Linked DNA regions of Luteolibacter flavescens. The protein of the gene in region 1 interacts with the protein of each later gene in a pairwise test. Links are inferred from orthologs where the notes say so. Each region holds a gene or a part of one and is shown in the gene's direction. Other genes may lie near its edges.

Region 1 (10,919 bases):
CGCCGTCCTCGACGAACGCCGCCAACACTGGCAGCGGCCCGAACCAAAATCACGAACAGGATACCTGGCCCGATACGCCGCACTCGTCGGAGGCGCGGAAGAAGGCGCGGTGCTTTCGGTGTGAAGCCTGCCCGGCAGATCACCGGAACTTCTTGAAGACTGCTCGCTGCGTGGACTCTGGTCCGGGAAGCTGGTTCCGGTAGAAAGTGAAGGAATTCACTGCGGAGAGTCGACCGTCATTCTTCGTGGCCGAACCCACCCATGCACCATCCGGCAATTCGCCGACGCTTCGCTTCACGAATTCGACGTGGGACAGCCCGAAATTTGCCGTGTGGTGCGTGACCACTTCGTTCTCCACGATGATGAGGTAGTAGTAGCCTTCGCGGATGTGAATGCGGGTGTCGTCGTCGGATGGAGGGAGGGTCATGATATGGCCGACCAAGTTAGCGAGGGCGTTGATCGTGCAAGTGATTTTGCTTGGCCGTGGAATTGACAGTCGTCCGCGGCCGCAACTTCGCCCGCATCCCGAGGTTCTCGCCGACATGAAAGCGATCCGTCCGTTCTTGCTGGCTGGTGCCGTCGTTTTGGGCGCGATCGTCCATGCGGAGCCAACCGGAGCATATGATCCGCTGAAGGTGAAAGACGGCGAGCCGGTCTCGAAGACCTTTGACGTGAAAGACACCTCGCGCAGTCGCACCCTGCCGATTCGGGTTTATTTGCCGGGACCGGAGAGCAAGAAGCCGGCACCCGTGGTGCTCTTCTCCCACGGTCTCGGCGGCTCGCGGGACAATAGTCCCTATCTCGGGAATCACTGGGCGAAGCGCGGCTATGTGGCCGTCTTCATCCAGCATCCCGGCAGTGATGAAGCGGTGTGGAAAGAGGCCGCAGCGGTGGAGCGGCGTAGCACCTTGAAGCGTGCGGCATCGCTCGAAAACTACCTCGATCGCGCGAAGGATGTTCCGGCAGTAATCGATGCGCTCACCCGCTGGAATGGCGAGAAAGGCCATGCTCTCTCCGGCAAGCTCGATCTGGAGCACATCGGTATGTCCGGTCATTCCTTTGGCGCGCACACCACGCAGGCTCTGGCAGGGCAGGGGGCACGGCCGCGGCTTTCCCTCGCGGAGCCGAGGATCGACGCCGCCGTGATGATGAGCCCGAGCCCCCCGGCAGCGGGCGACCCGGCGCGGGCATTCGCCAATGTCAAAATCCCATGCCTGCTCATGACCGGCACGCACGACGACAGTCCGATCGGGAACACCACGCCGGAGAGCCGCTTGCTGGTCTTCCCATACCTCAAGCAAGCCCCGGCATGGCAGGTGGTGTTCGACCAGGCGACCCACATGGATTTCGGCCAGCGGCCAAAGGCTGGCGCACTGGCGAAACCGACGCGCTATCACCGGGCGATTCTTGCCCTCACCACGGCATTCTGGGATGCCGAATTGAAGGGCGATCCAGCGGCCAAGAAGTGGCTGAATGGCAGCGGCTCCAAGTCAGTGCTGATCAAGGCCGACCGATGGGAGAGCAATGCGAAGGCGAAGGAGTGATCTGCCTTGTCTGCTGCGATGCTAACGTCGCTAGAAATGCCGGGATATTCGCGTAATATCCCGTCGTGAAAAAGTTCTTCGCTTTCATATTTGCCCTGTTCTCGGGGCTGTATCTGCTGATCTGGGGGCCGATGGTCGGGCCGCTTGATCCGGTGCCGATCATTGACGAGGCCACGGCCTTGCTGATTTTCGTGAAATCGATGGGAGTCTTGGGAATAGATTTGACCAGATTCGTTCCCTTCCTTGGAAAGAAATCCAAGCAAGCAGCTAAATCGCCCGGACCTGTGGTTGATGTTTGAAATTGTCCGAATTTCTGCGCAATAGCCGGTCTCTCCACGCCGTAGAGCACCCGCCCATGACCGATTCCGAGACTCCGAGACGTTCCTCCACTGGCCCCATCTTCCTGACCCTGTGCGGGTTGTTGGTGATTGCCGCCCTCGCGTCCGTGCCGTTCGTGGCCGGCGCTCCTACCGAAGAAGGTCTCCCGGACATCACGAAATTCCTCGGACGCTTCCATCCCGTCTTCCTGCACCTGCCGATCGGCATGCTGCTGCTCGTGCTCGTGCTGGAAATCGGCCACTTCATCCCGCGGAATCGCGCCGGGTATTCCACCCGCATGGCGATGTTCTTCGCCGCCGCGTCCTCGGTAGTGGCTACCATTCTCGGGCTCCTGCTTTACTACGGCACGGGGAACTACCGCGACGAACTCGCCGAGCGTCACCTCTATGGCGGTATCATCTTCGCCTGCGGCATGGTCGCGGCATTCATCGTGAAGGTGTGGGTCGATTTCCACGCGGGGAAGGGGACCTGGATCTATTGGACCCTGCTCATCGGCAGCACCGGGGTCATGGGCATCGCCAGTCATGACGGCGGCTCGCTCACCCATGGCGAGGATTACCTGACCGCCTTTGCTCCGAATCCGATCCGCAAGGCGATGGGTCTGCCGGAAAAGGTTGAGAAAAAGGAGAAGCCCAAGCCCACCCCAGCAGCCACCGATCTGGCAGCCACCGGCACCGGCGAAGCTCCCGCTGGCACTCCTGCGGCCCCAGCCCCGGTATCTACGGACCCGGTGGTTTACACGAATCTCATCGTCCCCATCTTCGAGCAGAAGTGCTATAGCTGCCACAGCGCCGAGCAAAAGGTGCGCGGCAAGTATCGCATGGAGGAGTATGACCTGCTGCTCAAGGGCGGGTCGGAAGGCGAAGGCATCGTCCCCGGTAACTCTGCCGACAGCAATGTCGTCGTTCGCATCGAATTGCCGTCGGACGATGAAGAGCACATGCCGCCGCCGGAAAAGAAAGACATCCACTTGGTCGATCACGAGGTGCTCCTCATCAAGTGGTGGATCGACAGCGGTGCCTCGCCGGAAGCGAAGCTCTCCGACCTGAAGCCCACCGACGAGATCAAGGCTGCGATCACCAAGCTCGTGCCTGCCGAGGATCTGGCCGAGAAGAAGGCCACCGCCGCGGCCGAGGAGAAGCAGGAAGCCGAGAAGCGCGATTCGGTGGCTGCCGATGTTGAGCGTCTCCGCAAGGAGTTCCCCGCCGCGCTCAATTTCGAGTCACAGGCGTCCAGCGGGCTGGTCTTCACCGCCGTCAGCATGCGGAAGGAATTCGGCGACGATGACCTCGCAAAACTCCAGCCTGTCATCCCGGCGATGGTCTCGATCGATCTCTCGTCCAGCACCGTGACGGACACCGGCACCAAGCTGCTCGCAGAAGCCGCCGAGCTGAAGACGCTGCGCCTGTCCGAGACCGCCATCACCGACGCTGCTCTCGACGAATTGGCGAAGCTCCCGAAGCTCGAGTCGCTCAATCTCTACGGCACCCAGGTGACGAACGATGGTATCCTCAAGCTCGCCGAGTTGAAGAACCTCAAGAAGCTCTACCTCTGGCAAACCAAGGTGGATGCCGCCGGAGTGCAGGCGCTGAAGGAAAAGCTGCCGGGCTGCGAGGTGATCATGGGACTCTGATGGATCGTGTACGGGGCCAGATTGTCGAAGTGATTGGCCCCGACCGGATCTCGCTGGAGATCGCCTTCATCGGGAATTACAACGCGCGCCGTTATCCGAACGTAGTGACGGTGCGCTTCACCGATCTGTCCCCTCCGTATCTTGCAGGTGTGGAGGCGTCGGACCGGGTTGAGGTTCTGAATCGATCAGTCCTCGGGGTGGATGCCTCGCTCCAAGTCAGCAGCCGGGATTTCGACGGTGCCCTGGTGGGCAAGCTCACGCTGGAAGGCGTGCGCTTCCGCGGGAAACGCCGGAAGCCGTGATCATGATTGAAGGAGCTCGTTCAACTGAGCTTCATCAATCACCGTCACCTTCAGCTTGTCCGCCTTATCGCGCTTCGAGCCTCCGCCGTCACCGGCGAGTAAGTAGTCGGTCTTCGCGGAGATGGAGCCGGAGACCTTTGCTCCCTTGGACTCGAGGAAACGCTTCATCTCATCGCGATCCTTCGAGAGCGTGCCGGTGATGACGAAGGTCTTGCCAGCGAGGGGAAGTTCGGAAAGGTCGGCTTCTGCCAGCTTCGGCAGGTAGTTCTCGGACTTCGGATTGATGTCGAGGTCTGCCAGTCGTTCCAGCACGTGCTTGCCACCCTCGGAGCCGAAGAAGGCGAGGACAGACTCCGCAACGACCTGCCCGACATCGGCTGATACCGCATATCCGGCGTTCTGCTTCTTGAGTTCGTCGATCTCCGCCTTGAGTGCCTTATAAGCGCTTTCCCGCGACTTCTTGTCCTCGGCATCGGCTGGCGGGTTCTCCTTGTTGCGCGGAGAAATGAGTTTTGCTTCCGCCTCCTTGCGGGTGATGGCTTGGATGGTTTCCAAGATGGAGGAGCACACCACCTCGCCATCTTGGATATGGGCCAAGCCGTGGAGCGATTCGTGAAGTCTTGCCAACTCCTTCGCCGCGGATTCGCCCACCTGGCGGATGCCCATGGCGAAGAGCCAGCGATCCAGCGGCTTCTCGCGCGCGGCTTGCAGGGCTTCCATCACCTTCGTGGCATTCTTCTCGCCGAAGCGGCGAGCAGCCTCGTCGGTTCCCAGATTGAGCGACGGAAGGTTATCAGCCGTGAGGGTGAAGAGATCGAGTGGCGTGCGGCACAGGCCGCGGTTCACCAGTGCCTCGGCCACGGTCCCGCCGACGGCCTCGATGTCGAGCGCCTTTCTGGAGGAGAACTGGCGGATCTTCGACACCGCTTGGGCGGGACACTCGAAGTTCGTGCAGCGCCATGCCACGAAGCCTTCTTCCTTGGAAACCGGTCCACCGCACGAAGGGCACTGGCCGCTGATGTGTTCTAACAAGGAGAACTGCTTGGAACCGGCGGAGCGTTTCTCCATCACGACACGCACGACCGCTGGGATGATCTCGCCTGCCTTCTCGATGATCACGATGTCGCCGAGTCGGATGTCCTTGCGCTGGATCTCCTCCTCATTGTGCAGCGTGGCCCGCGATACCGTGGTGCCGGAAACGAAGACCGGCTCGAGCTCCGCCACGGGCGTAAGGACTCCGGTGCGCCCGACTTGGACAGTGATGTCCTTGAGCAGCGTCTCCTTCTGCTCGGGCAGGAACTTGTAAGCGGCTGCCCAACGCGGTGCGCGCGAGGTGTAGCCCAGTCGCTCGCGTTCGGCACGGGCAAGCACCTTCACCACGGCGCCATCCGTGCCATAGCCGAGGTGGTGCCGCTCGCGGTCGATCAACCGAACAGCGTCTAACAACTCATCCAGGGACTCCGCGATGAAGACAGGACGGTTGCGCGGGATGCCGGTCGCATCCAGAAGCGCGTGGAAGTCGTGCTCGGTCGGCAGTTCCGGGCCCTCATATGCGCCCAGCCCGTGAGCGAGGAAGGCCAGCGGGCGATTCGCCACCATCTTCGGATCGAGCTGCTTCAGCGTGCCGGCGGTCGCATTGCGCGGATTGACGAAGGTCGGCAGACCCGCCTCGTCGCGCTCCGTATTCATTGCCGCAAAGGCTTCATTCGGCATGAAGATCTCGCCGCGGACTTCAAGCAGGGAAGGGATGGATTGAGGCAATGAGAGAACAAGGCTCATGAGCCCGCCTTCGCCTTCGGTGAGCACCTGGAGGTCGATGGGAACAAGCTCCCCGTCGGCCGTCTTGATAAGGTTTCCAGTGTGGGCATCGGCGATCTCGGTGCCCGTGACCTTATTCAGCCAACGGTTGTGTCCTACAGAATGGTAACCATTGGATTCAAACCATGTGGCTACTTCCTCTAACGTCGGCTCGTCACCTTTTACGAAAGGCTGAGAAATGACAAATGCGGGCCCTTTGTGGGTTTGCAGGACACCATGGAAACGGATGTCATCGACGAACAACCGGTTTGAGGAACTGATGTTCTTCAAATACATTTCTGCCCCTTGGGCCCCGAAGTTTGGGGGAAGGGTGAACTTGATGACCCGCTTCGACGATTCGACGGCGAAGACAGTATGCTCGGATTGGCCCCCTAGCTTCTTCCAATCGCCTACGAGGGCGAGGAGTTTGCCGGGGTCGATGAGGCGTCCAGCTTCAGTTCCCCATTCAAGAATGGATTCGGCTTCACGTCGGAGCCGTTCCGAAAGATCTGCTCCATCATCTGGCTCGAGGTCATACGCGAGCTTGCGGCCGAGGCTTTCCGCCGGGCTGTCTTCAAGCGTTCCGCCAATAACTGTGCTTGAGCCGCTGCTGCCATTGGGTGGATCGTAGAAGAGGAGGTGGTCCAAGTCAACATCCAGCCCCTTGGGCGAAGGGACCTTCAGTTCCAGCGGGACGGAAAGAATCGTCCGCACGTTGTTCGTAATGTCGTCGCCGGTGGTGCCGTCGCCGCGGGTGGCGGCATAGGCGAGCTTGCCATCGCGATAGACGAGCGAGACTGCCACGCCGTCGATCTTCGGCTCGACGGTGACGGCGATGTGCTCGCGGCTGAGGTTCTTTTGCAGCCGTTTGTAGAAGTCGATCAGCTCGGCTTCCGCGACGAAGTCCGCGGGGGCGTCATCCGGTGGCTTGAGCTCGAAGACATCGTCGATGCTCAGCATCGGCACGAGGTGCCGGACTTGCTGGAAGCTATCGAGCGGCGCGCCACCGACGCGATGGGTGGGGGAGTTCTCGTCGTCGTATTCGGGGTGCTTCGCTTCCAGACCCTCCAGCTCACGGAAGAGCTTGTCGTATTCCGCATCCGAGATCTCTGGCGCGGCATCCGTGTAGTAGAGCCGGTTGTGGCGCTCAAGTTCCGCACGCAATTGGCGGATGCGGGCTTCCGGGGCAGGCTGGTCGAAGAAGTCGTCCATGGACGGCGGGAAGCTCACTCGATCTTTCCGGCTCGGGAAAGCGGTAAGATGATCCGGCCGGGACGATGCGTCACGGCCTCCACCGGAAAGGAGCCGAAATAGCGGCTGTCGAGAGCGTTCTCATGATTGTCGCCCAGCGTGAAAATCCGGCCCGCAGGCACCACGTGGGGATAGCTGGGCTGCGGCCAGTCACGGGCGAAGGGATGCGCCCCGCCGGGAATCTTGCCATCCCGGTCAGGCAAGGGCCGGCCATTCACGTGGAGCCGGCCATCGATCAGATCGACCGTATCTCCTTCGATCGCGGTAACTCTCTGGACGTATTTTGAGTCGCTCAGCCGAGCACTTGCCTTGATCGCGTCGAAGATCACGAGATCCCCCTTCTCGACCTTGCCGGCGGGATTGAAGATCCGGGTCGCCGTCACGTGATCGCCCGGCTGGATGGTCGGCGTCATGCTGCCCGTGGGAATCTCGAAGATTTTCACGGTGCCGGTCAGAACCAGCGTCATCACCACGATGCCAAACAGCAGAAAGCAGAGTGGTACGGCGAGCTTGCGGATGTTCATGATATGGCGGCTTCAGTCGTCCCAAGGGCGGCGATTCCGGGTGCTGGCTGTTACTTCATGCCGGGCTTGGCCAGCATGTCGTCCAGCGGTTGGTCTCCGAGCGCCCATTCGTCGGAGAGCACGCGGGTGATTTCAAATTGCCGCGCCTCGGCACCCTCGGTGTGACGGATCATCAGGGTCATGCGCAGGGCTCCGCCTTGTGCCCGTCTCTCTGCCCGGTTCATCGAGCTTGCCAGCGCCTCATACTGGGGAGTTCCCCGCGTCACATAGCCGAGCATCACGGTCCCCTGATCGGGCGAGAGCAGGGCAAAGCAGGCCCATGCCTTGTCGTCGCGGTAGATGCCATTGTAGTAGCTGTCCGGGACGACCTTCACACGCACTGTGGATTCCCCGGCAGTCCCGGCGAGAATCTTGTCCCACGACGGATGGACGTGCCGGACGAAGGCGTCGAAATCCACGCGCCAGTGTCCGTCCGCATCGGGAGCAAGCAGGGCGATGCGATTCCCTCCGCCCTCGAAGGTGACGATCACGCTCTCAAGCCGGGCCGCGCGGCTGTCGATCGGCCGCATGTAGCTGACCCTGCTTACTTTCCCGTCATCGGCTTCCAGCGTTGCCAGGCGGGCCGCGATCTCTTCCGGGCGGAGGCTGCTTCCCCGCACGAGGGGTGCCAGATCCTGCGTCGTGCGTGCTGCCAGGAAGTCCGTGACGATCTTCACCAGCTCGTCGGATTCAACTGATGTCGTGGAAACACTGCCATGCTCCGGAATGCTGTTCGCGACGTGGGCCGACTTTTCTTGCCGACCGCTGCCGCCCAGATCCCCGTTCCACCACAGGATGGCCGCCGCCACTCCGGCTCCGAAGAGCAGGAAAGCGCCACCGCAAAGGCACATCATCGCCGCAGTCACATATCGGACCTTCACGCGCTCCCGCCGGTTCTTCACCGAGCGGTGGACGTGGCCGATCCTTGGCGCAGAGCCCAATCCAGTCTCCCGGCTATTCCTTCGGCCGGGAGACTGAAAGCCGAGCCCATCCTGCGCCCGGGGCGAGGACCCCGAACGATACTTCCCCCCGCTGGAATTCACTGTCTGATGACCGAGTCCGTCGCGGGGGGGCTTCTTCATGGGGAGGGGGCTTTATCTGGGATAAACCGTGATCCGGTAGGGATCATACTTGTCGTCCGGGCGGAAGAGCCAGCCTGGATTCCGGTTCACCACCTCATAGCCCGTCAGCATGAATTCCGGGAGGAATTGGTTGCTGTTCGGGTCGTAGGCTTCCTTGCCGGTGAAGTAGCCGTTCAGGCGATACTCGAAATTGTGGTCGTAGCCGTAGCGGGCACCCTGCGGGCCGTTTTCAGGCAGGCGGTCAGGCTGGCGCTTCTTGTCCTCGCGGATGATCGCCAGCTTCGCCTTGTCCCAGGATTGGCGGGGACGCTTCACATATCCCCAGAAGCGGGTCTTCTCGATATAGTAGCGGCGACCGTAGAAAAAGTCCCCGCTGGGCTCGCTGGCGATGGCCGCCTTGCGTTCCTCGACCGTGGGCCCGCCCATGTTGCCGGCCCCCATCGATCCTGCGCATTGGCAGAGTACCATCGTTCCTACGACCATCAGTCCGCGCGAGATCCACCTCATGAGCGGGGAGGCTAGGGAGGGCATGGCGGGCTCCGCAAGCGCCAATCCCGCACGCGGAACGCAGGAACCCGGCCCGAAATCCGCTTGCAAATCCTTAGCCGCCTCGTTACCTCCGACGCCCCCTCCGGCGAGCAAACCACCTTACCAAGAATCGAAAACGCATGAAGTTGGCCAATCTGCTCAATCCCGAACGCATCATCCTTGAGATGAATTCCGGGGAGCATTGGCCCGCCATCGTGGAGTTGATCGACCGTTTGGTCTCCTGTGGTGCGCTCCCTGCCGAGATGCGCGAGGAAGTCCTCGCCGCCCTGAAGATCCGCGAGGAGCAGGTCAGCACCGGAGTCGGCCATGGCGTTGCCATCCCCCATGCCTTCTCGGACAAGCTGGACAAGGTGATCACCATCTTCGGCCGTTCGAAGTCGGGCATCGATTTCGAGGCGCTGGATGGCAAGCCGGTCCACTTCGTGATCCTCTTTTTGGTGCCGAAGAAGGACTACCACCTCCATCTCCAGACCCTCGCCGCGATCGCGAAGATGTTCACGAATGCCGAGATCCGACGACGACTTGGCGAGGCAGGCTGCCATCAGGAGATCCTCGATATCTTCGCTGGCAAGCCGCCAAAGGCCGCAGGCTTGGCGTGATCCGGTCTGCGTGGCCCCTTGGCTGCTGCCTCTACTGCGCCCGCTCTTCCTCCTTGAATCGGGGATTTTTCCCGGTCTCGCCGCGGATTTGATCCGGCGGACCCTGCCCGGGCCCCGTTTCCGCTCGTCCCGACTCTTTCGTATGCATCCCGCACCCCGGCTCACTCTGCACTTGGCGTCCCGGGCGTCTTGGCGGTGAATCCCACATCTCTTTCCCATGACCCTGATCCAGGACCTCGAATCCCGCCTGTCCGCCGCCTTCCAGCAGGTGCTCGGTGAATCCGTCGATGCGCCCGTGGTGGCCGCTGCCGACCTGCGCTTCGGCGACTACCAGAGCAATGCCGCCATGGCACAGGCCAAGCAGCGCAAGACGAACCCGCGCGCGCTGGCCCAGCAGGTGATCGACGCCATTGATCTCGGCGACCTCGGCACGGCGGACATTGCCGGACCCGGCTTCATCAATTTCAAGATCAGCCCGGCGACGTTCGCCGCACGCGCGCAGGCCCAGCTTGCCGACACCCGTCTCGGCGTGCCGGACATCGGCGCGGGCAAGACGGTAGTCGTGGATTTCTCCGCGCCGAACGTCGCGAAGCCCATGCACGTCGGTCACATCCGCTCGACCATCATCGGCGACTCGCTGGCCCGCATTTCCCGATTCCTCGGCTTCAAGGTCATCACCGACAACCACATCGGCGACTGGGGCACGCAATTCGGCATGATCCTCCACGGCTGGAAGACGCTTCTGAACGAAGATGCGCTCGCCGCAGATCCCATCGCCGAGCTGCTGCGGGTCTATCGCGAGGTGAATGCCACGAAGGAACAGCCGGGAGTGCTGGATACCTGCAAGGCCGAGCTGGTGAAGCTCCAGGCCGGGGACGCCGAGAACCTCGCCATCTGGCAGCGCTGCATCGATGTCTCGAAGGCCGGCCTGCAGAAGATCTACGACCGCCTCGACGTCCACTTCGACCACTGGCTGGGCGAGAGCTATTTCAATGACCGCCTCCCGAGTCTCGTCGAGGAGTTCCTGGAAAAGGGCCTCGCACGCGTCAGCGAGGGAGCTGTCTGCATTTTCTCCGACGAGACCAAGGCTCCGGAGCAGGACCCCTTCAAGATCCACCGCGAGGAAGGCTGGACGGACAATCCCTCGATCATCCGCAAGGGCGACGGCGGATTCCTCTATGCCACCACCGACCTCGCCACGCTGGAATACCGTGTGGACGAGTGGAAAGCGGACGAGATCTGGTATGTCGTCGGCGTCCC
Region 2 (11,201 bases), on another replicon or contig:
GGGCTCGTCGCTGCTCGACACCGGAGCGTCCAAGCACGCGAAGGCGTTGCGGATTCCGCCGCTCAATTACGGCACCACCGCGGTGCTCAGCCTGCTTTTTCTCACCCGCTTCCGCTGCATGTACTGCGGGACGCCGTACGACCTGATGAAACGCTCCGCCGTGGAGCGCAGGCGCGATCAGTTCGGCCGCTGATTCGCGGGCCGGATGAATGACAGGCGAATCAGGGCCCGCGTGCGGCCTTGATACTTTCTTGATGCCTCCCGCCGGGACTTTGACTCCCCGGATCTGGGATCCGTGGGATCATGGCTGCGTATGAACGACGCCATCTACCTCGGCATGGCCGGGGGCTTCTTCGCCCTGGCCTTCCTCTACGCGAACTTCTGCGAACGCCTCTGATCCCATGGAAACCATCGTCACCGGCGTCATCGCCATCGCCCTGCTCGCCTATCTCTTCACGGCCATGATCCGGCCGGAAAAATTCTAACACCCGGTCATCATGCACGCAAACGACTGGCTCCAGTTCGCCCTCTTCCTCGGCATCCTCGCGGCGATCACCAAGCCCATGGGCCGATACCTCTGCCAGGTCCTCGATCCCGACGGGAAGACCTGTCTCGACCCCGCGCTCCGACCCGTGGAGCGACTCACCTACCGCCTCATGGGCGTGAAGTCTGGGGAGGAACAGGATTGGAAAGGCTACACGCTCGCCATGCTGCTTTTCAGTCTGGTCGGCATCGTCTTCACCTACGCGATTCTGCGCCTCCAGCACATCCTGCCGATGAATCCGCAGGGCCTGCCCGCGCTCTCCCCCGCGCTCGCCTTCAACACGGCGGTCAGTTTCACCACGAACACGAACTGGCAGAGCTATGGCGGCGAATCCACCATGTCCTACTTCTCCCAGATGGTGGGGCTCACCTTCCACAACTTCGTCTCCGCCGCCACGGGCATCGGCATCGCCGCCGCACTCGTGCGCGGCATCGCACGCCACACGACGAACGCGCTGGGGAACTTCTGGGTCGATCTGGTGCGCTGCACCTACTACCTGCTGCTGCCGATCTGTGTCGCCTTCGCGGTCTTCCTCGTATCGCAGGGCATGATCCAGAATTTCAAGAGCTACGACACCGCCCAGATGCTGGAGCCTCAGACCGTGCAGGTGGAATCCACCAACGATGCCGGTGAAACGGTGACCGAGTCATCCGTCGTGAACACCCAGACGATCGCGCAGGGCCCGATGGCCTCGCAGGCCGCGATCAAGATGCTCGGCACCAACGGCGGCGGCTTCGTGAATGTGAACGCCGCGCACCCCTACGAGAATCCGACGCCATTCGCGAACTTCATCCAGATGCTCTCGATCTTCGCGATCGGCAGCGGCCTCACCTGGTATCTCGGCAAGTCCACCGGCAATCAGGCACACGGCTGGTCCGTCTGGGCGGCCATGATGGTGCTCTTCACCTGCGGCACCCTCGCCTGCTGGTGGGCGGAGGCCGCGGGCAATCCCATCCACCACGCGCTTGGCGTGGCAGCGGCTGACGGAAACTTCGAAGGCAAGGAAGTCCGCTTCGGCATCTTCAATTCCTCGCTCTTCGCGGTCGTCACCACCTCCGCTTCCTGCGGTGCGGTGAATGCGATGCACGACTCCTTCACGGCGATCGGCGGCCTCATTCCCCTCTTCATGATGGAGCTGGGTGAAGTCGTCATCGGCGGCGTGGGGGCCGGTCTCTACGGCATGATCGTCTTCGTGGTGCTCGCCGTCTTCATCGCCGGCCTGATGGTCGGACGCACGCCCGAGTATCTCGGCAAGAAGATCAATGCCTTCGAGGTGAAGATGGCCATGCTCGCACTGCTGGTGCTCACGCTGACCATCCTCGGCTTCACCGCCTGGGCTTCCGTCTCCGGCTGGGGACTCGCGGGTCTCAACAATGCGGGCCCGCACGGCTTCACCGAAATCCTCTACGCCTACAGCTCGGCCACCGCGAACAACGGCAGTGCCTTCGGCGGTCTCACGGCGAACCCTTCCAGCGGCGATCCGCACTACAACGTGACCCTCGGCATCGCCATGCTGGTCGGCCGCTTCCTGATGATCGTGCCGATCCTCGCGCTCGCCGGATCGCTCGTGAAGAAGAAGGTCTCACCTCCCGGCCCGGGCACCTTCCCGGTCTCCGGCGGCACCTTCACCATCCTGCTCATCGGCACCGTCCTGCTCATCGGCGCGCTGAACTTCCTGCCCGCCCTCGCGCTCGGCCCCATCGTCGAGCACTTCCTGATGCACGGCGGCAACCTCTTCTAACATTTCATCCCTCAGACCATGTCCACCAAAGTCCAATCTCTCTTTGACAAGGCGATCCTGATGCCTGCCGTGGGGGAATCCTTCAAGAAACTCGACCCGCGCCTGATGGTGAAAAACCCGGTGATGTTCGTCACCGAGATCGCCGCGGTGCTCACCACCGTCTCGATCTTCACCACCAAGACCGACCACGGCTTCATCGTCCAGCTCGCGATCTGGCTGTGGTTCACCGTGCTCTTCGCGAACTTCGCGGAAGCGGTGGCGGAGGGCCGCGGCAAGGCCCAAGCCGACAGCCTGCGCAAGGCGCGCAAGGATACGATGGCGCGCCGCCTCACCCGCGATGGCCGCGAGGAGGTCATCGCTGCTCCCTTGCTTGAAAAGGGCGACCGCGTCGTGTGCGAGACCGGTGATGTGATCCCTGCCGATGGAGAGGTGATCGAGGGCATCGCCAGCGTCGATGAGGCAGCCATCACCGGCGAGTCCGCTCCGGTCATCCGCGAGAGCGGTGGCGACCGCAGCGCCGTCACCGGCGGCACCCGCGTCATCAGCGACCGCATCGTCATCCAGATCACCTCGGAGAAAGGCAATACCTTCCTCGACCGCATGATCTCGATGGTGGAAGGAGCCAAGCGCCAGAAGACGCCGAACGAGATCGCGCTGACGATCCTGCTCTCGGCGATGACGCTGATCTTCCTGCTCGTCTGTATCACGCTGAAGCCCTTCGGCATCTATGCAGGCATGGAATTCACCACGCCCGTGCTGGTCGCGCTGCTGGTCTGCCTCATCCCCACCACCATCGGTGGTCTGCTGAGCGCCATCGGCATCAGCGGCATCGACCGCATGATCCGCCGCAACGTGATCGCTACCAGCGGCCGTGCCGTGGAAGCCGCCGGCGACATCGACGTGCTGCTGCTCGACAAGACCGGCACCATCACCATCGGCAACCGCATGGCCTCCGCTTTCCTGCCCGCACCGGGCGTGACGGAGCAGGAGCTCGCCGATGCAGCCCAGCTTTCCTCGCTGGCTGACGAGACCCCGGAAGGCCGCAGCATCGTGGTGCTCGCGAAGGAGCAGTTCAACCTCCGCGGCCGCGAACTCCAGCAGCCTCACGCACAGTTCGTGCCCTTCACCGCGCAGACGCGCATGAGCGGCGTGGACTTCGACGGACGCTGCATCCGCAAGGGTGCCGCCGAGTCGGTGAAGCGCTGGGTGGAAGAGCAAGGAGGTCACTTCCCCGTGGACGTGTCGAATGCCGTGGAAGCTGCTGCCCGCGCCGGACGCACGCCACTGGTGGTTGCCGACGGCCGCAAGGTGCTCGGCGTGGTCGAGCTGAAGGACGTCGTGAAGGGTGGCATCAAGGAGCGCTTCGCCCAGCTCCGCAAGATGGGCATCCGCACCGTGATGATCACCGGTGACAATCCGATGACCGCCGCTGCCATCGCCGCGGAGGCGGGCGTGGATGACTTCATGGCGCAGGCGACACCCGAGGACAAGCTCAAGCGCATCCGCGCCGAGCAGGATGCAGGTCACCTGGTCGCGATGACCGGTGACGGCACAAACGACGCCCCCGCACTTGCCCAGGCCGACGTCGGCGTGGCTATGAACACCGGCACCCAGGCCGCCCGCGAGGCCGGCAACATGGTGGACCTCGACAGCAACCCGACGAAGCTCATCGAGATCGTCGAGATCGGAAAGCAGCTCCTGATGACCCGCGGATCGCTGACCACCTTCTCCATCGCCAACGACGTCGCGAAATACTTCGCGATCATCCCCGCGATGCTGATGGTCACTTTCCCGGCGATCGCCCCGCTCAACGTGATGAAGCTCGCATCACCACAGAGCGCCATCCTCAGCGCCGTGATCTTCAATGCGCTCATCATCATCGCGCTGATCCCGCTCGCCCTGAAGGGCGTGGCCTACAAGCCACTGGGAGCGATGGCCGTGCTGCGCCGCAACCTGCTCGTCTACGGCCTCGGCGGCCTGGTGCTGCCATTCGCAGGCATCAAGGCGGTCGATATCATCGTCTCCAGCCTCCACCTCGTCTGACCGTGGCCGCGGCATCCTGCCGCGAGCCTCATCCCAATCAACTGACATGAACTCATTCCTTTCCCAACTTCGCAGCGCTGCAGTCTCCACCGCCGTCCTAGCTGCCGTCACCTGCGGTGCCTATCCGCTGATCGTCACCGGCATTTCCCGCACCGTCTTCACGGACAAGGCGGACGGCAGCCTGATCAAGGACTCGTCCGGCAAGGTCGTCGGCTCGTCGCTGATCGGCCAGACCTTCACCGGCGAGAAATATTTCCACCCCCGCCCGTCGGCTGCCGGTGCAAACGGCTACGATGGTGCCAGCTCCAGCGGCACCAACCTCGGGCCGACCTCGCAGAAGCTCGCCGACCAGGTGAAGGAGCGCGTGGCCGCCTACCGTATCACCAACGGCCTCGCCGCGGATCAGGAGGTGCCAGCCGATGCCGTCACCGCATCCGGCAGCGGACTCGACCCCCACATCAGCCCGGCGAATGCCGCGCTGCAGGCAAGCCGCGTGGCCAAGGCCCGCAACCTGCCCGAGGAAGAGGTCCGCTCCGTGATCGATGACAATACGGACAAGCCCGACCTCGGCATCTTCGGCGAGCCTCGTGTGAATGTTCTGAAGTTGAACCTCGCGCTGGATTCGCTCGGTGGCACGCCGGCGGCTGGCGGGGCGAACTAAGGATTTCCGGCCATCATCCACGACTCGACCATCGGATGAAACACCCGCTCCTCATCACCTTCTCCGGGATCGCACTCGCGACCGTCGGATGGCTTTGGCCATGGGACGATGGGGAGCGGCTTCCCGATGGGACGCGAGCCGCGATGATCCTGCTGCAGAGCCAGCAATCCGGACCGGCCTACTTTCATCCGGAGAATGAGGTCCAGCCGGACGAGCAAGGCATCTCGTGGATCTCGCCACAGCAAGCCCTCGGCCAATTGGACCGGGTGATGCGCGAGCGGAAGCTGACCGCGGGCGACCGGCAGGCGCTGACCGAACTGATCAGCGAGGCATCGGAACCGCATCCGTCGAGAGCCATCGGCGGACAGAGGATCAATGTCGCGCGCCTGAATGTCGCGATGGATGCCCGGCAGGAAAAGCAGTAGCGCTTGCATGCGCCGGGAACATCCACACCATGCCTGCGGATCCACCTTCCATCCATGACCCACGACCGTCCTGATCCGGATCTCTTGCTCGCGCAGGTCCAGCGCGAGGAAGGAAGGCGTCGCCCCGGCCGTCTTTTCATCTTCCTCGGCATGTGTCCGGGAGTTGGGAAGACGTATGCCATGCTCCAAACCGCGCGGCAGCGGCGGAACGATGGGCTGCGCGTGCTCGTCGGCGTGGTGGAGACGCATGGAAGGGTGGAGACCGCCGCGTTGCTGGACGGGCTGGAGATCCTACCGCGCCGGAAGATCGAGCACGGCGGGCACTTGCTGGAGGAATTCGACCTCGATGCTGCCCTCACGCGGCGGCCGGACTTCCTGCTGGTGGACGAGCTTGCCCACACGAATGCCACGGGCAGCCGGCACGCGAAGCGATATCAGGACGTGCTGGAGCTGCTCGACGCGGGCATCGACGTGTGCACCACACTCAATGTCCAACACATCGAGAGCCAGGTCGATGTGGTCCGCCAGGTGACCGGCGTGGCCGTACAGGAAACGGTGCCGGATTCCCTGCTCGATCGGGCACACGAGATCCAGCTCGTGGACCTCAGCGTGGAGAAGCTCCTCCAGCGGATGTCCGAGGGCCGCGTGTATCTCGGCGAGCGGGCTGATGCAGCGGCGGAAGGATTTTTCCGCGAAGGGAATCTCACCGCGTTGCGGGAGCTCGCACTGCGATTCACGGCAGAGAAGGTGGATCGTGATCTGGAAGACTTCCGCCGCGCTCGACGTGATGCGACGCCATGGAAGACGAATGCGCGCCTGCTCGTGGGCGTCGCCCCCACCCCCTACTCGGAGAGCCTGGTTCGCTGGACCCGGCGGGCAGCAGCGAGGATCGGCTGCCCGTGGATCGGCGTGTGGGTGGAGGGATCGCGCATGCTCCGACCTGATGAAGAAGAGCTGCTTTCGCGCGGGCTCGCGCTGGTGCGCAGGCTCGGAGGCGAGGTCGTCCATGTGACCGGGGACGATGTCGCGAAGGCCCTGCTCGATGTCGCACAGGAGCGCAATGTCAGCCAGATCGTCGTCGGCAAGTCGGACCACCGGCGCTTCCGCCGCACCACGTTAACGGACCGCATCATCGCGGGAAGCGGTGACATCGACGTGTGCGTTGTACGGCCGCTCGCGGGAAAACGGGCGAAGCCGCCGCAGGAGGCCGTCCCTGCCTCCCGCTGGCGCGAGTATGGCAGCGCGCTCCTGCTCACCACCGCGGTCACGCTGCTCTCCATGCTGCTGCTTCCCTACAGCGGCTACATGGTCCCCTCCTTCATCTATCTGCTGGCGATCGTGCTCGGCTCAATGAAGTGGGAGCGCGGGCCGATGCTGCTGATGGCTGGCGCTTCGGCATTCGCGTGGGATTGCCTCTTCATCCCCCCGCGATTCACCTTCCACGTCAATGAACCGGAGGACATGGCAATGCTCGCGATGTTCTTCGTCGTGGCCCTTGCGATGGGCCAGCTCACCACGCGGCTGAAGATGCGCGAGCGCGCCGAACGCGAACGCCAGCTCCACACGGACGCGCTACTACGCGTGACCCAGCAGGCAGCCCTGCACCCCCAACCGGACAAGGGCTTGGAAGCGGCGCTGCGCATCATCGAGTCCATCCTCGGCGGCCAGATCGCGCTGTTGCTCCGCCAGGACGATCACTCGCTCGGACGGAATGCGCACCAGGCCAGCGCCTTCGCACCAGACGATGCGGAGTTCGCGGTTGCCGCGTGGTCATTCGCCAATCACCAGTTGGCCGGGCGCTTCACCGACACGCTGCCCGCTGCGGCAGCGACGTGGTTCCCGCTGCAAACGGCGACTTCGACGATGGGGGTGCTCGGCCTCAATCGGGAAGCGAAGCAATTCACCTTCACCGAGCGGCAGGCTACCGAGGCATTCGCACTGCAGCTCGCGCTGATCTTGGAGAAGGAGCATTTCATCGTGGCGGTGCAGCATGCGGAAAAATTGGAGGAGGGAGAAAAACTCCGCCGCGCCTTGCTCGACAGCGTTTCCCACGAACTGAAGACCCCCATCGCCGTGATCCGCGCCGCGGTGGATGCCAGTGACTCCGGGAACGACCCCTACCTCGCCGAGATCGATACCGCCTCCCGGAGGCTCCAGCGGATCGTGGAAGGCCTGCTTCAGATGACGCGCCTGGAATCCTCGGTGATCGAGCCGCGGATCGAGTGGTGCGACGCGACCGACATCGTCTCCGCCGCACTGGAGTCCACCGGCGATATCTTCCGCGAGCGCGCTTTCACCTCCCGCATCGTGCCCGACCTGCCGCTGGTGAAGACCGACCACTCGCTGATGGAACAAGTGCTGGCGAATGTCCTTCACAATGCCGCCGTCCACACTTCGCCGGATACCCCGGTGGAGCTTATGATCCGCCGACATCCCGGGGGCATAGAGTTCGTCGTGCGTGACCACGGCAAGGGCATCCCGCAGGGCGAGGAGAAGAAGATCTTCGGGAAATTCCACCGCGCTCCCGGAGCACCGGCGGGAGGCACGGGGCTGGGGCTCTCGATCGCAAAAGGCTTCCTCCGCGCACTCGGCGGTGAAATCTTCGCCCGCAATCATCACGGCGGCGGCGCGGAGTTCACCATCCGCCTGAATGCCGAGACGATGGAACCCGCCACCGTGGCCGAAGCATGACCGCACTAGTCATCGACGATGAAGTCCAGATCCGCCGCTTGCTGAAGCTGGCACTGGAGTCGCGCGGCTACGTGATTCATGAAGCAGAGAACGGCCAACTCGGCCTGCAGGCCTGCGCCGTCCACCGGCCGGATGTCGTCCTGCTCGACCTCGGCCTGCCCGATCTCGATGGCCTAGAGGTGCTCAAGCGGCTGCGCGAATGGAGCGATGTACCGGTGCTGATCCTTTCCGTCAGGGACGATGAGCCGCAGAAGATCGGAGCGCTTGAGGCAGGTGCCGACGACTACGTCACCAAGCCCTTCGCCACCGGCGAACTGCTGGCACGGCTCGCCGCGATCCAGCGAAGGCGACATGGCAATGACACGCCGGAGATCGTCTTCGGCCCCTTGCTCGTGCGACTGGACCGGCATGAGGCGATCCTGAAGGGCTATGAGCTGAAGCTGACGCCCACCGAATTCGCCTTTCTCCGCGCACTGGTGAAGCACCCGGGCAAGATCGTCACCCAGCGACAACTCCTCCGCGAAGTGTGGGGACCACAGGCGGAGGAGCAGACGCACTACCTGCGCGTCTATGCGAACCTCCTGCGAAAGAAGCTCGGCGACCTGCTGCTGATCCGCAACGAGCCGGGCATCGGCTACCGGATCGTGGAACCGCTCTGATCCTCGACGCACAGTCGCAGCCCGTAGCGATCCGTGCGGAAGAGCCGGAAGCCGGGATCCTGCACGTCCGCATGGACCACGTGACGGCGACCCCGATCGGCGATGCGCAGGACCGCGCCGCAGGAATCCACAAAGGACGGCTCGAACCGTGCGGAGCCCTGATTCCCCCGCGCGCTGACGGAGACCTCCAGCTCGCGGCACTCGTGGAGGATCTGGCAGGCCTGCTCCATGCAGACCGCGCTTTCATCCGCCACGGGGCGCTCCCATTCATCCAGCCACGCCCCGGCTCCGAGGCGTCGGCTTTCCATGCAATCCAGCGAGACGCCCTCGAAGTGATCGACGAGGTTCGCGACCACCGGTGAGTTCCACTCGTGGTTGTCGAGCCGGATGGAGGCGTGAAGCGTCCGCCCGGTTTCCGCGATGCCGATGACCGGCTTCCGGTCATCGGGGTTTGCCAGGAGATAGAGGGAGAAGGATCGCCCGGTATCCGTCTCCATGCCGCTGAGGTGATCGCGCAGCACCTGCCAGCCGCTCTCGCGCGTGGCCACGCTGAGGCCGAAGCGCGTGCACTTCGCCAGGCTGAGGCCCTGCTGCCGCAGCACCAGTGTGGACTCGCCGAGACAGCAGAGGTGATTCAGCAATTCCGGCAACGGCCCGCGCAGCAGGAACGCGCACGAGCACGGGGCCGAGGGGCTTTTCCTCCAGGAGCAGAACATGCCCGGAGGATAGGCCACACCCGCACCCCGCTGCTCGCGGTCGCTTGCGGAAATTACGCCCGTCGTTGCGAATCAGGGCGCTGCGGGAAAGGCGAAGGGCAGCGCGTAGCTTACAGCCATAGGGATGACCGACTTGTGGCTCTCACCCTCGAACATCCGGAAGCTCACCGGAAACTCCGGCGTGGACGCCTGATCGAGACGCCAGAAGAGCTCGCGGGTATTGTCCACCATCTTGCGGCGCGTGACCTTCAGCCGGTGCTCCTCGCGCTCGTCCTCCGCCCAGGAGGACTCGATGCGCGTGAGCGACTGCTCCTGCTCGCCCACGGTGAGGACGAGTGTCGCCTTCACCGGCTCCTTCGCGATGCGTTCGCGGAAGGCCGCTTCCTCCTTCAGGATGTAGCGGTCATTCCACCAGATCGACGGGCTGGACGCGATGTAGGTCTGGAAGAGTTCCGGCTTCGTGAAAAGCACGTGCAGCGCGAAGAGACCGCCGTAGCCATTTCCCATCAGGGTCTGGCGGGAGGTGTCGACCTTTTGCTGCTTCTCCACGAGCGGACGGACTTCCTTCAGGATGAAGTCGAGCAGCTTGTCCGCCCCGCCACCCGGACGCGGAGGATACGGCTTGCCATTGCGATACGTCTCGGGCGGTCCGGCGGGAGCGTCGAGGGTGTAGTCGAAGTCGCGACGCGATTCACCGGGATAGCCGATGCCGACGACGATGCCGGGGACGATGCCATTGTGCTTCGAGAGCTTGCCGGTGCCGGCCTGCATCTTCAGCACGCTGGTCACCACCGGGAAAAGCTCATCGCCATCCAGCACATAGGTCACGGAGTGACCGCCGGCCGGGGCCTCGCCCTCCGGCACGGAGATCATCACGCGGTACTCCTTGCCCTCCGCCGACTTCACGACCGTCTCGGTGCAACCGGGCAGCGTGTAGGGCTTGAACTCGGCGGCACTGGCAGCCGTGACGAGCAGGACGGAGGTGAGGATCGCGGGAAATGTGGGCAGCTTCATCATTACCAGGAGTAGCTCAGGTTCATGTTGATCACGCGGCCGGGGCCGTAGTTCGCGGAGATCGCGGTCTCGGCCTTCGCGACGTAGATCTCGTCGGCGATGTTCGTCGCGCTCAGCGAGACAGCGGCACCTTCGAGGGACTCGGAGAGCTTGCCAAGGTCGTAGCGGATCGCCGCGTCAAAGAGCGTGTAGTCCGGCACGCGGAAGGCATTCGCATTGTCGCCGAAGCGGGCACCCACGTAGCGCACGCCTGCACCGACGCCGAGGCCCTCAAGCGGACCACCCTGGAAGGTGTAGTCGATCCACAGCGAGCCGGTGTCTTCCGCCACATTCGCGAAGTCATTGCCTACATTGCCGTCGTTGTTCCGCTTGATCTCGGAGTCCATGAAGGTCCAGCCGCCGGTGATGGACAGGCCCTCGGTAAGGGCGACCTTTGCCTCGAGCTCCACGCCCCGCAGCTCGATCTCGCCGGTCTGCGCCTGGAAGAGCGGATCGACGGAATCCAGCGTGAGGACATTGGTCTGGTTAAGCTGGAAGGCGGAAGCGGTGAAGACCGCGTTGAAGCCCTTCGGTTCATACTTCACGCCAATCTCGACCTGCTCGCCTTCGGTCGGGTCGAAGGGCGAACCATTGCGATCGGTTCCCGCCAGCGGCTCGAAGGATGTCGAGTAGCTGGCATACGGCGCGATGCCGGAGTCGAAGAGGTA

The links.
Region 2: the proteins of OKA04_RS02250 (region 1) and OKA04_RS06605 interact in binary tests that used the Escherichia coli proteins (3 or more experiments, as listed by UniProt). The link is inferred for Luteolibacter flavescens from one-to-one orthologs.

Annotation. Positions count from the first base shown.
Region 1 is NZ_JAPDDS010000001.1:529,063-539,981, reverse strand. Bases 8,036-10,919 are described here. They hold OKA04_RS02250 (PTS sugar transporter subunit IIA), read left to right. Parts: upstream 8,036-9,179; coding sequence 9,180-9,659; downstream 9,660-10,919. Other genes in these bases: argS (arginine--tRNA ligase), read left to right, coding at 9,877-10,919; OKA04_RS02255 (hypothetical protein), read right to left, coding at 8,524-9,018; OKA04_RS02260 (hypothetical protein), read right to left, coding at 8,036-8,310. In the rest of the region: ilvD (dihydroxy-acid dehydratase), read left to right, coding at 1-124; OKA04_RS02295 (hypothetical protein), read right to left, coding at 140-427; OKA04_RS02290 (alpha/beta hydrolase family protein), read left to right, coding at 543-1,544; OKA04_RS02285 (hypothetical protein), read left to right, coding at 1,610-1,843; OKA04_RS02280 (c-type cytochrome domain-containing protein), read left to right, coding at 1,900-3,516; OKA04_RS02275 (hypothetical protein), read left to right, coding at 3,546-3,818; NAD-dependent DNA ligase LigA, read right to left, coding at 3,819-6,827; lepB (signal peptidase I), read right to left, coding at 6,842-7,390; more of OKA04_RS02260, read right to left, coding at 7,441-8,035. UniProt on the Escherichia coli protein: Seems to have a role in regulating nitrogen assimilation.
Region 2 is NZ_JAPDDS010000003.1:186,168-197,368, forward strand. Bases 5,140-8,305 are described here. They hold OKA04_RS06605 (DUF4118 domain-containing protein), read left to right. Parts: upstream 5,140-5,468; coding sequence 5,469-8,105; downstream 8,106-8,305. Other genes in these bases: OKA04_RS06600 (potassium-transporting ATPase subunit C), read left to right, coding at 5,140-5,414; OKA04_RS06610 (response regulator), read left to right, coding at 8,102-8,305. In the rest of the region: OKA04_RS06580 (hypothetical protein), read left to right, coding at 1-193; kdpF (K(+)-transporting ATPase subunit F), read left to right, coding at 402-485; potassium-transporting ATPase subunit KdpA, read left to right, coding at 498-2,285; potassium-transporting ATPase subunit KdpB, read left to right, coding at 2,304-4,328; kdpC (K(+)-transporting ATPase subunit C), read left to right, coding at 4,375-4,989; more of OKA04_RS06600, read left to right, coding at 5,025-5,139; more of OKA04_RS06610, read left to right, coding at 8,306-8,764; OKA04_RS06615 (hypothetical protein), read right to left, coding at 8,740-9,480; OKA04_RS06620 (alpha/beta hydrolase), read right to left, coding at 9,553-10,497; OKA04_RS06625 (TonB-dependent siderophore receptor), read right to left, coding at 10,497-11,201. UniProt on the Escherichia coli protein: Member of the two-component regulatory system KdpD/KdpE involved in the regulation of the kdp operon. KdpD may function as a membrane-associated protein kinase that phosphorylates KdpE in response to environmental signals.